One region of the Actinoallomurus acaciae genome, then DNA from elsewhere that is predicted to be linked to it. Evidence: riboswitches for the same ligand, from Rfam matches in the RefSeq annotation. Region 1 holds a riboswitch; the other holds the start of a gene.
What was found. A riboswitch is a leader RNA that binds a small molecule or an ion and turns the genes downstream of it on or off. The one in region 1 is predicted to bind glycine.

Region 1 (6,665 bases):
GACGCCGGTGATCGTGGCGTACCGCAGGCCCATCCGCTCGACCGACTCGGCGACGCGCCGGGGCTCGTCCGGGTCGTACGCGGCGGGCTTGCCGGTGTCGATCTGGCAGAAGTCACACCGGCGCGTGCACTGGTCGCCGCCGATGAGGAAGGTGGCCTCGCGGTCCTCCCAGCACTCGTAGATGTTCGGGCAGCCCGCCTCCTGGCAGACGGTGTGCAGGCCCTCGCTGCGCACCAGGTCGGTCAGCTCGCGGTACTGCGGCCCCATCTTCAGCTTGGTCTTGATCCACGGCGGCTTGCGCTCGATCGGGGTCGCGGCGTTGCGCGCCTCGACGCGGAGCAGCTTGCGGCCCTCAGGGGCGATAGTCATCAGCACATCTCACAAACTGGGGTAGAGCGGATGCTGTTCGGCCAGGGCACGCACCCGGGCCGAAAGCGCCGCGGCGTCGAACGACGGCTGCAGCGCGAGTGCGATGATGTCGGCGACCTCGGCGAAGTCGGCCTCCTGGAAGCCGCGGGTGGCCAGCGCGGGCGTGCCGATCCGCAGCCCGGAGGTCACCATCGGCGGACGCGGGTCGTTCGGCACGGCGTTGCGGTTGACGGTGATGCCGATGTCGTGCAGGCGGTCCTCGGCGTCGCGGCCGGTCAGCTCGGAGTCGACCAGGTCGACCAGGACCAGGTGCACGTCGGTGCCGCCGGTCAGCACCTTCACGCCCGCCTTGGCGGCGTCCTCGCGCGTCAGCCGCGCGGCCAGGGCGCGCGCGCCCTCGACCGTACGGCGCTGGCGCTCGGCGAACTCCTCGGATGCGGCGATCTTCAGGGCCACGGCCTTGGCGGCGATCACGTGCTCCAGCGGCCCGCCCTGCGTGCCCGGGAACACCGCGGAGTTGATCTTCTTGGCGAACTCCTCGCGGCACAGGATGAGGCCGCCGCGCGGCCCGCAGAGGGTCTTGTGCGTCGTGCTCGTGACGACGTCGGCGTGCGGCACCGGCGAGGGGTGCAGCCCGGCGGCGACCAGACCGGCGAAGTGCGCCATGTCAACCATGAACAGCGCGCCCGTCTCGTCGGCGATGCGGCGGAACGCGGGGAAGTCGAGCTGCCGCGGGTACGCCGACCAGCCGGCGACGATCATCTTCGGCCGGTGCTCGCGTGCCAGCCGGGCGACCTCGTCCATGTCGACCAGGCCGTCCTCGCCCACGTGGTAGGCGGCGACGTTGAACATCTTGCCGGAGTAGTTGATCTTCATGCCGTGGGTCAGGTGCCCGCCGTGGGCGAGGTCCAGACCCAGGATCGTGTCGCCCGGCTGGAGCAGCGCGAAGTACACCGCGATGTTGGCCTGCGCGCCCGAGTGGGGCTGCACGTTCGCGTGGTCGGCGCCGAACAGGGCCTTGGCGCGGTCGATCGCGAGCTGCTCGGTGACGTCGACGTACTCACAGCCGCCGTAGTAGCGGCGGCCCGGGTAACCCTCGGCGTACTTGTTCGTCATCACCGAGCCCTGGGCCTCGAGCACGCCCACGGGGGCGAAGTTCTCCGAGGCGATCATCTCCAGGGTCGACTGCTGGCGGCGCAACTCCTCGGCGATGGCCGAGGCCACCTCCGGGTCGACCTCGGCGAGAGGGGCGTTGGACAGGTTCATCTCACGCCTCCTCGATCAGCTTGGAGTAGGCCGGGGCGTCGAGCAGGTCGGGGCTGTCACCATCAGTGCGGATCTTGAGCAGCCAGCCCTCGCCGTACGGGTCGGCATTGATCACCGCCGGGTCCTCCTCGACCGCACCGTTCACCGCCACGACCTCTCCCGTCACCGGCGCGTAGATGTCACTCACCGACTTGGTCGACTCCGCCTCGCCACAGGGCTCTCCGGCCTCCACCGTCGCGCCCTCCTGGGGCAACGAGACGTACACGATGTCACCGAGGGCTTCGGCGGCGTAGGCGGTGATCCCCACAGTCACAACACCGTCGGACGGCTCGGTAATCCACTCGTGCTCTTCGGTGTAGGAAAGGGTCTCGGGAACGCTGCTCACGGGGTCCTCCTATAGAAAGGCAGGGCGACCTTGTCGACCGGCTCATGTTTGCCGCGGATGTCCACCGCGAGATCGGGGTCTTCGGCGTGGACCGCGTCGATATAGCCCATGGCGATGGGCTTGCCCAGTGTCGGGGATGGCGCGCCGCTGGTCACGACTCCGCACGGCGTGCCGTCTGATCCCACGATGGCGTACCCGTGCCGGGGCACCCGCCGCCCTCTGGCGACGAGCCCGACGAGGGTGCGCTTCGGCGTCTCGTCGGCGATCGCGGCCAGCGCGGCACGCCCGACGAAGTCGCCCTTCTCGAACTTGACGGTACGGCCCAGTCCCGCGTCGAACGGCGTCGTCTCGGCGGTCAGCTCGTTGCCGTACAGCGGCATCCCGGCCTCCAGGCGCAGCGTGTCGCGTGCGGACAGCCCGCAGGGCCGCAGGTCGTCGCCGCCGGCCTCGGTCAGCGCGCCCCAGACCGCCACGGCGTCGCCGGCGGAGACGAACAGCTCGAAGCCGTCCTCGCCCGTGTAGCCGGTGCGGGCGATCAGGGCGTCGACGCCGGACACCGCGCCGGGCAGGATCGCGTAGTACTTCAGGTCGCCGAGCGCGGCGTCGGTGAGCTTGGCCAGGATCTCGTGGGCCTTCGGCCCCTGGATCGCGACGAGCGCGTACGCGTCGGAGCGGTCGTGGACGGCGGCCTCGGCGAACTTCTCGCACCGCGCGACCAACTCGGAGCGTACGGTGGCGGCGTTCGCGGCGTTGGCCACGACCAGGTAGGTCTCGGCCGCCAGCCGGTAGACGATCAGGTCGTCCAGGACGCCGCCCTCGGCAGCACAGATCATCGTGTAGCGCGCCCGGCCCACGGCGAGCACCGACAGGTGCCCGATGAGGGAGTGGTCGAGCGCCGCTCCGGCCTGCGGGCCGGTCACGAAGATCTCTCCCATGTGGGACAGGTCGAACAGTCCGGCGCTGGTCCGGACCGCCTGGTGCTCGGCCGTCTCGCTGCCATAGCGCAACGGCATGAGATATCCGGCGAACTCGGTGAGGGTGGCGCCGAGGCCCTCGTGGACCTCGTGGAGTGGTGTCTTCTTGGTGTCCGGAGCGGACATCGCGGCAGGCTCCTTATCGCGCGGGCGATCCGGGGGTCATATCGTCCCACTGGTTCGCTTGCGGTCTCGGCGCCTCCCCCTCTGTCATCGGCGCCTGAGAGCTTCGCCCCGGGGGGGCTTGCACCTTCGGCGGGAGCATCGCTCCGCTTTCCAGAGGTCGCCTACTCCGCGCGGTCTTCGTCGCCTGAGAGGTTCCGGGGAGGAGTTGCTCCTTCGGCGGCCCGGACTGGCGGCCCGGGCGCTCTCCCGCGTGGGATCAACGGCTGCCGCCAGGCTAGCAGCGCCCGTCGCGCGACGACAGCCCGCATCCCGCCCACCTGGGCGGTCGGCCGTGAAGATCATGCTCGCCTCCGCTCAGGTCGATGACGCGACGCTCATCGATGGCCACGGTGGCCGCGGCGACGATCGTGCTGGGCGCCGGCGGCCGGCACGCGGGACCATGGGGACCCCGGACGCCGCCGCGGCACGGCTGCTGAACCAGGCCGCCGTGGTGGCCGAGGCCGAACCGGGCATCCATCCGCGGGCCCACCAGTACGTTCGCGTCGACACCGTGTCCCGGCAGGTGGAGTTCCCGGAGAACAACGCGGAGTTGCGGGCGCCCGGCTACGTGCGGGTACACGACCAGTGGCGGGAGCGCGCGGACGGCAGGGGATACAACCTCCTACGCCTCGCCGCGGAGTTGCCCGGAGCCCGGGTGATCCCACACGCCTCGAACTCCCTCGGCCGATCCGGAAAGGCGGTCGAGTTCACCAGCCGGAACGATCCCTTCGACGAATCGCGGACCTCGCAGCTGATCTTCGATGCGCGGTCCCTGCGGTACCCCGGGTCGGACACGGTCCTGACCAAGGCCCGCTCCGGTCTTCCTGCCGGCACCGTGATCGACGCGACCTCGGTCGTGAAGATCAGCGTCGCCGGCAAGCTCCCCCGCGTGCGGCGCGGTACCGTACGCCCGTCCTGCTGACGGGCTCACCGTACGAAGGTCGCATCGGGATACCGCGGCGACGGCCGGTCCAGCAGGCCGTCGTCGTCACGACCGCGCAGCCACCGGTCGAAGAAGGCCGCCAGGTACGCCCGCTGCTCGGCGACCGCTCGCGAGGAGTCGATCCAGCCGGTGTCCGCGTCCGTCTTGAGCTGCGGCGCCAGCGACTCCAGGTCGGTGTAGGTGTGGTGTGCCGAGCCGCGCAGGTGCAGGTCGCGCTTCCACCCGGTGCTGTGGTCCCACAGCGCCTCCCACGACCGTACGGTGTGGTGGTCGCTCGCCTGGCTGCCCATCAGCAGGAACGGCCGTCGCAGGCCGCTCTCGGCGAGCGGCGACAGGCCGGGCCCGCCGTCGTTCTGGTCGAACCCGACCGTGCCGTCGAGGTCCGCGGCGGCTCGGACGCGCGGGTCGTCGTGCAGGGTCTGCAGGGCGGTGAAGCCGCCGGCCGACTGGCCGGCCATGCCGATCCGCGCGGTGTCGACGGCGGCGCCCAGCCCGTCCGGCAACGTCGTCAGCCGGTCGAGCACGAACCGCGTGTCGGCGACCCGGACGCTCATGACCTTCTTCAGCGTGGCGATCAGGTCGCCGTCCAGGGGCAGCTTGAACGGCTCGACCCGGCCGCCGGGGAACTCCACCTCCGACGCGTCGTAGGTGTGGTCGATCGTGACGACGACGTAGCCGCGTGAGGCGAGGTCCTCGGCGAAGGTGGTGCCGAGCGTGCGCGGGTCGCCCAGGCCGGGGGAGTACAGCACGACCGGGTGGCGGCCGGCCGCCACGGGCGCGCCCTGGTGGGAGTGGGTCATCGTGGCGCCCCAGTCGGCCGTTCCGGGCTTGAGCCCCAGGCCCTGGTGCACGGGGGTGCCGAGCGAGGCGTCGAAGTGCTCGGCCGCGGCCGGGGTCATCTGCGGCGCGAGCGGGTACGCGGCGGCGTCGCGCGCCGGGTAGAAGACGCTGACCATCAGCTCCCGGTACGCCTGCGCGGGCACCCACGGGTCGTGCCGCGACCCGTCGACCAGGCGCAGCGCGACCGTACCGACGTCGTCCGGGCCGCTGGGCGGCGGCAGCGTGAGCCGCGCCGCCTTCGTGGACGCCGCCGCGTGGACGTTCGGCCGCAGAGGCAAGGTCGAGGAGACGGTCCGCCCGGCCGTCCCGCGAGCGGCCGTGGCGAGCCCGCCCGCCAGGAGACCGCCGATGAGACGGGAACCGCGCATGAGAGGACCTCCGGTGTCGTGGGGATGGCCTTCATGCTGGCCGGCCGGGCGCGGCGGCGGAATCGTGCCACCACGCCGGTCGTGGGTTCGGCTTTTCCGAACCGTTCCCGAGGACCGGGCGAGAGTCGTGGGGGTCGGCCGACGCCCCTGACGGTGCCGGGCGTCGTGGTTCCCCGCGTCCGGGCCCGGGCCGCAGGACGCCGACATCACCGGCGCTCACCTGCGGTCGGCGCTCGCGACCCTCACCCGGCGACGGGCGCGGGGACCGAGGCGGCCGCCACCAGCGCGGAGAAGATCTCCACCTCCGCGTCGGCCTCCGGGTGCCACTGGACGCCGACCGTGAACGGGTGCCCGTCCAGCTCGGCGGCCTCGATCAGGCCGTCTCCGGCCCACGCGCAGGCCGTGAGGCCCCGGCCGAGCCGGTCGATCGCCTGGTGGTGCAGGCTCGGGACGTCCAGAGTCGTACGGTTCAGCGCGCGGGCCAGGGCGCAACGCGGGTGCAGGTGCACGTCGTGCCGGACGAAGACGCCTTCGCCGCCCGTGTGCCCCTCGTGGCCGACGACGTCCGGCACGTGCTGGTGCAGCGTGCCGCCGAGGGCCACGTTCATGAGCTGGAGGCCGCGGCAGATGCCGAGGATCGGCAGCCGCAGCGCCAGCGCCTCCCGCAGCAGGGCCAGCTCGGCGGCGTCACGGACGGCGTTGACCGGACCGTTCGCCCGGTGCGGGACCCCGCCGTAGCGCGCCGGGTCGATGTCGCCGCCGCCGACGAGCAACAGCCCGTCGAGGCGGGACAGCACGCCGTCGACGCCGGGAAGGGCCGGCAGGACCACCGGCGTCCCGCCGGCCGACAGGACCTTGTCGAGATAACGCTGGGGCACGACGCTGGCGGGCATGTCCCACGCCGCCCAGCGCGCCCGTTCGGCGTAGGCGCTGACGCCGATCACAGGTCTGGTCACCGGATCTCCTTCGCCGGTCCCGTGACCAGAGTGCCGCGCCCGTCGGCTCGCTCGCTTCGCTCACTCACGGCAACAGATGAAAGCGTGACGCGACGTCACGCCCCACCGACCTGGATCTCGCCTGGCCGCGATTTGACCTGCCGCTGACCGGGACGCCCGTCCGCCGCCGCGACCAGGGCGCGGAACAGGGGCAGGCACCCGTCGACCTCCGGGTGCCACTGGACGCCGAGCGTGAACGCGCGGTCGTCGGCCTCGGCGGCCTCGATCAGGCCGTCGTCGGACCACGCGGTCGCGGTCAGTCCCGCCCCGAGCCGGTCGATCGCCTGATGGTGGTAGTGCGACACCGCGACCGTCTCCGCGCCGAGCGCCGCGGCCAGCCGCGTACCCGGTTCGACCTTC
Region 2 (6,665 bases), on a different contig from region 1:
TCGTGACGAGCGCGAGCGGCGTGATGGCGCCGGCGGTGAGCGAGGCGATCGCGTCCAGGCCGACGACCGTCCAGGTCACGGCCTGCCAGCGCGTACGGCCGGACAGCCGTACGGCGGTGACGTAGGCGATGACCGGGGTGATGTCGATGTGCGCCGGGCCGGGGAACCAGCCGCCGTGCCGCTTCCACGTGAGGTACCACGCGAGGTCGCGCATGCCTGCGGCGGTGACCCAGGAGTCCACCGCCAGCGACACGCCGAGAGCCAGGACCGCGGCGAGCACGCCGATCGCGATGCGCAGGCCGTCGCGGTGGATGACGCGCTCGACGCCGAACGCGACCGGCACGGCGAGCACGACGATGCCGGAGGCGAGCCCGGCCAGGGTGAGGATCAGATGCGGCGCCTGCTCGGTGCCGTGCGTGATGTCGGAGGACAGACCGGTGGTCGTCTGGCGGGCCACGTGGGCGAGCCCGAGGATCAGCCCGATGACGCCGACGGACACCAGGAACCGGAAGGCGTCGGCGGTCCGGCGGATACGGGCCGGCAGCGAGGGCTCCTCGACCAGGGGGTCGGTCGCCGCGCCGCTCGGGACTTCGCCGCGTGGCCGCGTCAGCATGTCACCGTCGTGCGGCCGGTCGGGGGATTCGTTAGCGGGCACGAGGTGAATCTTCCCAGCCCGGCAGCTCGGTTATCGGCGGGATGTCCCCCTGCGTGGGTTCGTCCGCGTTCGTACGGCGGGGCGTCAGATGCCGAGCCGGGCGGCGATGCCATCGAGTACGCACTTGAGGCCGAACTCGAACTGCCACTCGGCGTCGTCCTCGTTCGATCCGTCGATGATGTAGCGGCTCAGCGCGGGGAAGCGGCCCGACTCCAGCATCCACCGCACCCACGGCAGGAACGCCATCCGCGCGTCGTCGTCGGACTTCCAGTCGTTGCGCTCCAGGACCTCCCGCTGGGCGATCTCGGCGGAGACGGCGCCGCGCGTGAAGGAGTTCACCGTGCCGAACACCGCCATCATCGCGTCGACGTCGAGGCCGAGGCCCTCGACGGAGGTGAGCGCCTGTTCGATGAGCGTCGCGTTGTTGGGGGACAGCGTGGCCGGGACACGGGCGTGGGCCTGGATCGTCCACGGGTGACGCAGGCTGAGCCCGCGGTACTGGCGGGCGTACGCGTCGGCGACCTCGCGCCAGTCTCCGTCGGGCAGGATGACCTCGGCCGCGACCGTGTCGAGCATCAGCTCATAGATCTCGTCCTTGCCGGTGACGTAGCGGTACAGGCCCATGGTGGCGACGCCCAGGCGTTCGGCGAGGCGCCGCATGGACACGGCGCTCAGCCCCTCGGCGTCGGCGATCTCGACGGCGGCGACGGCGATCTGCTGATGCGTCAGGGCCGGGCGCGGACCGCGGGTGGAGCCTTCGAGACGCTCCCAGAGCGTCGGCTTGAGACGGCCCTCGGCCCGCTGGGTCTCGAACTCCGTGACGGCCTTGCGGAAACCCTCGAGCCGCTGGTCGTACGCGGAGTCCTTCGCGTCAGTCAATTCCGCCCTCCCACGAGTACAACGTAGCGGCTTGTACAACGTACGCAGTTGAGCGTACGTTGTACACACACAGAGTACGCCGTACGCAATCAAGATGAGGGAACCTGAGATGACGAGTTCGGAGTCGGCCGTCTGGGCCGAGGGGCTGCGCAAGCGGTTCGGCCGGACGGAGGCGCTGCGCGGGGTCGACCTGGAGGTGCCGAAGGGCGCCGTCTTCGGCCTGCTCGGCCCGAACGGTGCGGGCAAGACCACGACCGTGCGGATCCTGTCGACGCTCACGCTGCCCGACGCCGGGCAGGCGCGGGTCGCCGGGTACGACGTGGTCCGCGACGCGGACGAGGTGCGCTACCGCATCGGCCTGGCCGGCCAGCACGCCTCGATGGACGAGAAGCTCAGCGGGCGGGACAACCTGCGGCTGTTCGGCCGCCTGTACCACCTGTCGCCGAAGGCCGCCCGGCGGCGCGCGGACGAGCTGCTGGAGCGGTTCGGCCTCGCGGACGCGGGGGACCGCTACGTCAAGACCTACTCCGGCGGCATGCGCCGCCGGATCGACCTGATCTCCAGCCTGATCACCGCGCCGCCGGTGCTCTTCCTGGACGAGCCGACGACCGGGCTGGACCCGCGCAGCCGCGGCGAGATCTGGGAGACCATCCGCGAGCTGGTCGCCGACGGCACGACCGTGCTGCTGACCACGCAGTACCTCGACGAGGCCGACCAGCTCGCCGACCGGGTCGCGGTCGTCGACCAGGGGCGGGTGATCGCGTCGGGCACGCCGGACGAGCTGAAGGCCGAGATCGGCAGCCGCGTCGACGTCGTCGTGTCCGGCACCGACGTGCTAGGCGACGCCGTCGCCGTGCTCTCCCGGATCGGCGAGCCGGACGCCGACCCGGAGTCCCGCCGGGTGAGCGTCCCCGTCTCCGCGGGCTCCGTCACCCTGCCCGCCGTCGTGCGGGAGCTGGACCGCGCCGGCGTCGGGGTCGAGGACGTCGCGCTGAGGCGCCCCACCCTCGATGAGGTGTTCCTCCGCCTGACCGGCAGGCCCGAAGAGACCGAAGAGAAGGTGAGCGTCTGATGGCCCTCCACGCCCCCACCGCGCCGACCGGCCGCCTGGTCCGGCTCCGCTGGACCCTCACCGACGGCGTCACCCTGGTGTGGCGCAACCTCGTCCAGCTCAAGTCCCAGCCCGGGGAGCTGGTCGGCGCGCTGGTCTTCCCCGCGATCCTGATCGTGCTGTTCGGCTACGTCTTCGGCAGCGCGATCAAGGTCCCCGGCGGCGGCAACTACCGGGAGTACCTCATGCCCGGCCTGTTCGCGATGACCACGATGACCAGCTTCATGACCACGATGGTCGCGGTGGCCACCGACGCCTCCAAAGGGGTCATGGACCGGTTCCGCTCGATGCCGATGGCCCGGTCGGCGGTGCCGTTCGGCCAGGTCGGCGGCGACATTATCGTCGGCCTCGCCGGCATGGTCATCATGATCGGCTGCGGGCTGGCCGTCGGCTGGCGGATCCATGAGGGGTTGCCGCGGGCGCTCGCGGCCTTCGGCCTGCTCATCTTCCTGCGGTACGCGCTCTCGTGGGCCGGGGTGCTCTGCGGCCTGCTGGTGAAGAACGAGGAGACCGCCGACCAGATGGTCCCCCTGATCTTCCCGGTGTCGATGCTGTCGAACTCCTTCGTGCCGACGGCGGGCATGCCGGACTGGCTGCGGGCGATCTCCGACTGGAACCCGGTCAGCGCGATGGTCGCCGCCTGCCGCGGCCTCTTCGGCAACCCGGGCGTCGTCACGGCGCACGCCGCCCTGCCGCTGCGGCACCCGGTCGCGGCGACGCTGATCTGGTCCGGCGTGCTACTCGTGATCTTCGTCCCGTTGACCGTCCGCCGCTTCCGCACCCTGAACCGCTGACCTTTACGGTCGGAACGGCCCGCGCTTAACGTCGTGGCAATAAGCCTCCGGTAGGGTGGAGATCGCCGTCGAACCCGTGCGGGAGAGACCCCGGTGCAGCCAGCGCAGGGGCGCCGAAGGAGCAAACCTCCCCGGAACCTCTCAGGCAAAAGGACCGCACGGGCGAGGCACCTCTGGAAAGCGGGACCCGGAGGCCGCACCGCCGGCCGCCGATCCTCACCGAAGGTGCAAGCCGCGCTCGCCGCGGTGAAGCTCTCAGGTTCAGGTGACAGAGGGGGAGACCCACCATCGGGCATGCCCGGTGGTGCTCGCGCCCCGACCCGCCTGGAGGCTTGCCATGACCGAGCGCAGCGACGGAATCGAAGACACGGCCCGGGTGGTCACACCCTCCGAAAGGCCCATGACCGAGGTTCCGTTCGCCGCCCGCCACATCGGACCCTCACCGGCCGAACGCGCCTCGATGGCCGAGGCCGCCGGGTACGACGGTGTCGGCGCGCTCGTGGACGCGGCCGTGCCCGCCCGGATCCGCACCGACCGCCCGCTCGACCTGCCGCCCGCGCTCAGCGAGGTGGAGGCGCTGGCGCGGCTGCGTGAGCTGGCCGCCCGCAACCAGGTCCTCACCTCGATGATCGGTCTCGGCTACCACGGCACGATCACCCCGGGCGTGATCCTGCGCAACGTCCTGGAGAACCCCGGCTGGTACACCGCCTACACGCCGTACCAGCCGGAGATCTCCCAGGGGCGGCTCGAGGCGCTGCTGAACTTCCAGACGATGGTGAGCGACCTGACCGGGCTGCCGGTCGCGAACGCCTCGCTGCTGGACGAGGGCACCGCCGCCGCCGAGGCGATGACGCTGGCGCACCGCGTCGCGCCGCGGGGGAGCGGCGACGCCTTCCTCGTCGACGCCGACGTCCTGCCGCAGACCGCCGAGGTGATCCGCACCCGGGCGGTGCCGCTGGGCATCGAGGTCGTCGTCGCCGACACGTCCGCGGGACTGCCGGAGGGCGACTTCTTCGGCGTGCTGCTGCAGTACCCGGGCGCGAGCGGCGCGGTACGCGACCTGTCGCCCCTCACCGAGGCGGCGCACGGACGCGGTGCCCAGGTCGTGGTCGCCGCCGACCTGCTCGCCCTGACGCTGCTCCGGCCGCCGGGGGAGTCCGGCGCCGACATCGCGGTCGGCACCACGCAGCGCTTCGGCGTGCCGTACGGCTTCGGCGGCCCGCACGCCGGCTACATGTCGGTGCGCGACGGCATCCAGCGCCAGCTTCCCGGACGGCTCGTCGGCGTCTCGCTCGACGCCGACGGCGGTCAGGCGTACCGGCTCGCGCTGCAGACCCGTGAGCAGCACATCCGCCGCGAGAAGGCCACCAGCAACATCTGCACCGCCCAGGTGCTGCTCGCCGTGATGGCGAGCATGTACGCCGTCTACCACGGCCCCGAGGGCCTGACGGGCATCGCCGAGCGGGTCCACGAGCGCGCGACCCTGCTGCGCGGCGGCCTGGGCGCCCTGGGCGTCGAGGTCGTGCACGACGCCTTCTTCGACACCGTCCTCGCACGTGTTCCGGGCCGCGCACGCGCGGTCGTGAACGCCGCGCTGGAGGGTGGCGTCAACCTCCGTCTCGTCGACGACGACCACGTCGGCATCGCCTGCGACGAGACGACCACCCAGGAGCACGTCGCCGCCGTGTGGCGGGCGTTCGGGCTGAAGGAGGAGCGCCTCGGCCTCTTCCGGCACGAGGCGATCCCGCCGGAGCTGCGCCGCGAGAGCGGGTTCCTCACCCACCCGGTGTTCCACGCGCACCGGTCGGAGACGGCGATGCTGCGTTACCTGCGCCGCCTCCAGGACAAGGACATCGCGCTGGACCGCTCCATGATCCCGCTCGGCTCCTGCACGATGAAGCTGAACGCCACGGCCGAGATGGAGCCGATCACCTGGCCGGAGTTCGCGCAGATCCACCCGTTCGCCCCGCTGGAGCAGGCGCGGGGGTACGTCGATCTGATCGGCGAGCTCGAGTCGTGGCTGGCCGAGATCACCGGGTACGCCAAGGTGTCGGTGCAGCCCAACGCCGGCTCGCAGGGGGAGCTGGCCGGCCTGCTCGCCGTGCACGGTTACCACGCCTCACGCGGCGAGAGCCACCGGAACGTCTGCCTGATCCCGTCCTCGGCGCACGGCACGAACGCCGCCAGCGCGGTGATGGCCGGGATGCGGGTGGTCGTGGTGAAGAGCACCGACAGCGGCGACATCGACCTCGACGACCTGCACGCCAAGATCGACAAGTACCGCGACGACCTCGCCGCGATCATGGTGACGTACCCCTCGACGCACGGCATCTACGAGGAGACGATCACCGAGGTCTGCGAGAGCGTGCACGAGGCGGGCGGCCAGGTCTACGTCGACGGCGCCAACCTCAACGCCCTCGTCGGGCTGGCGCGCCTCGGGGAGTTCGGCGCCGACGTGTCGCACCTGAACCTCCACAAGACCTTCTGCATCCCGCACGGCGGCGGGGGGCCGGGCGTCGGCCCGGTGGGCGTGCGCGAGCACCTCGTGCCGTTCCTGCCCAACCACCCGCTGCGGCCCGAGGCCGGTCCGGAGACGGGCAGCGGTCCGATCTCGGCGGCCCCGTGGGGCTCGGCGGGCATCCTGCCGATCTCGTGGACCTACATCGCGATGATGGGCGCCGACGGGCTGCGCGAGGCGACCGAGGTGGCGGTGCTGGCCGCCAACTACGTCGCCAAGCGGCTCGACGGCCACTACCCGGTGCTCTTCACCGGCCGGGGCGGCCTCGTCGCCCACGAGTGCATCATCGACATCCGGAAGATCACCAAGGAGACCAAGGTCACCGCCGAGGACGTCGCCAAGCGGCTCATCGACTACGGCATCCACGCCCCGACCCTCGCCTTCCCGGTGGCGGGCACGCTGATGGTCGAGCCGACCGAGAGCGAGGACCGCGCCGAACTCGACCGCTTCTGCGACGCGTTGATCGAGATCCGGCGGGAGATCGAGCGGGTGGCCTCCGGCGACTACGACGCCGACGACAACCCGCTCAAGAACGCCCCGCACACGGCGGCCTCGCTGCTGACCACCCACTGGAAGCACTCCTACACCCGCGAGGAGGCGGCCTTCCCGCTCCCGTCGCTGCGGGAGAACAAGTACTGGCCGCCGGTGCGCCGCATCGACCAGGCCTACGGCGACCGCAACCTCGTCTGCGCCTGCCCGCCGCCGGAG

Region 2: linked by a shared signal. The riboswitch ahead of gcvP (aminomethyl-transferring glycine dehydrogenase) and the one ahead of gcvT (glycine cleavage system aminomethyltransferase GcvT) in region 1 are both predicted to bind glycine.

The regions. Positions count from the first base shown of each region.
Region 1 is NZ_JBHLZP010000019.1:15,131-21,795, forward strand. Features, by position in the region: gene lipA (lipoyl synthase) at 1-369, opposite strand, end outside; gene glyA (serine hydroxymethyltransferase) at 379-1,635, opposite strand; gene gcvH (glycine cleavage system protein GcvH) at 1,637-2,020, opposite strand; gene gcvT (glycine cleavage system aminomethyltransferase GcvT) at 2,017-3,120, opposite strand; glycine riboswitch at 3,199-3,277, opposite strand; glycine riboswitch at 3,282-3,379, opposite strand; gene ACFFNX_RS04740 (hypothetical protein) at 3,452-4,081, shown strand; gene ACFFNX_RS04745 (alpha/beta hydrolase family protein) at 4,087-5,310, opposite strand; gene ACFFNX_RS04750 (gamma-glutamyl-gamma-aminobutyrate hydrolase family protein) at 5,553-6,266, opposite strand; gene ACFFNX_RS04755 (gamma-glutamyl-gamma-aminobutyrate hydrolase family protein) at 6,362-6,665, opposite strand, start outside.
Region 2 is NZ_JBHLZP010000411.1:262-6,926, reverse strand. Features, by position in the region: partial or broken gene ACFFNX_RS36650 (TIGR00374 family protein) at 1-655, opposite strand, end outside; gene ACFFNX_RS36645 (TetR/AcrR family transcriptional regulator) at 740-1,534, opposite strand; gene ACFFNX_RS36640 (ATP-binding cassette domain-containing protein) at 1,644-2,606, shown strand; gene ACFFNX_RS36635 (ABC transporter permease) at 2,606-3,439, shown strand; glycine riboswitch at 3,509-3,606, shown strand; glycine riboswitch at 3,607-3,721, shown strand; gene gcvP (aminomethyl-transferring glycine dehydrogenase) at 3,840-6,665, shown strand, end outside.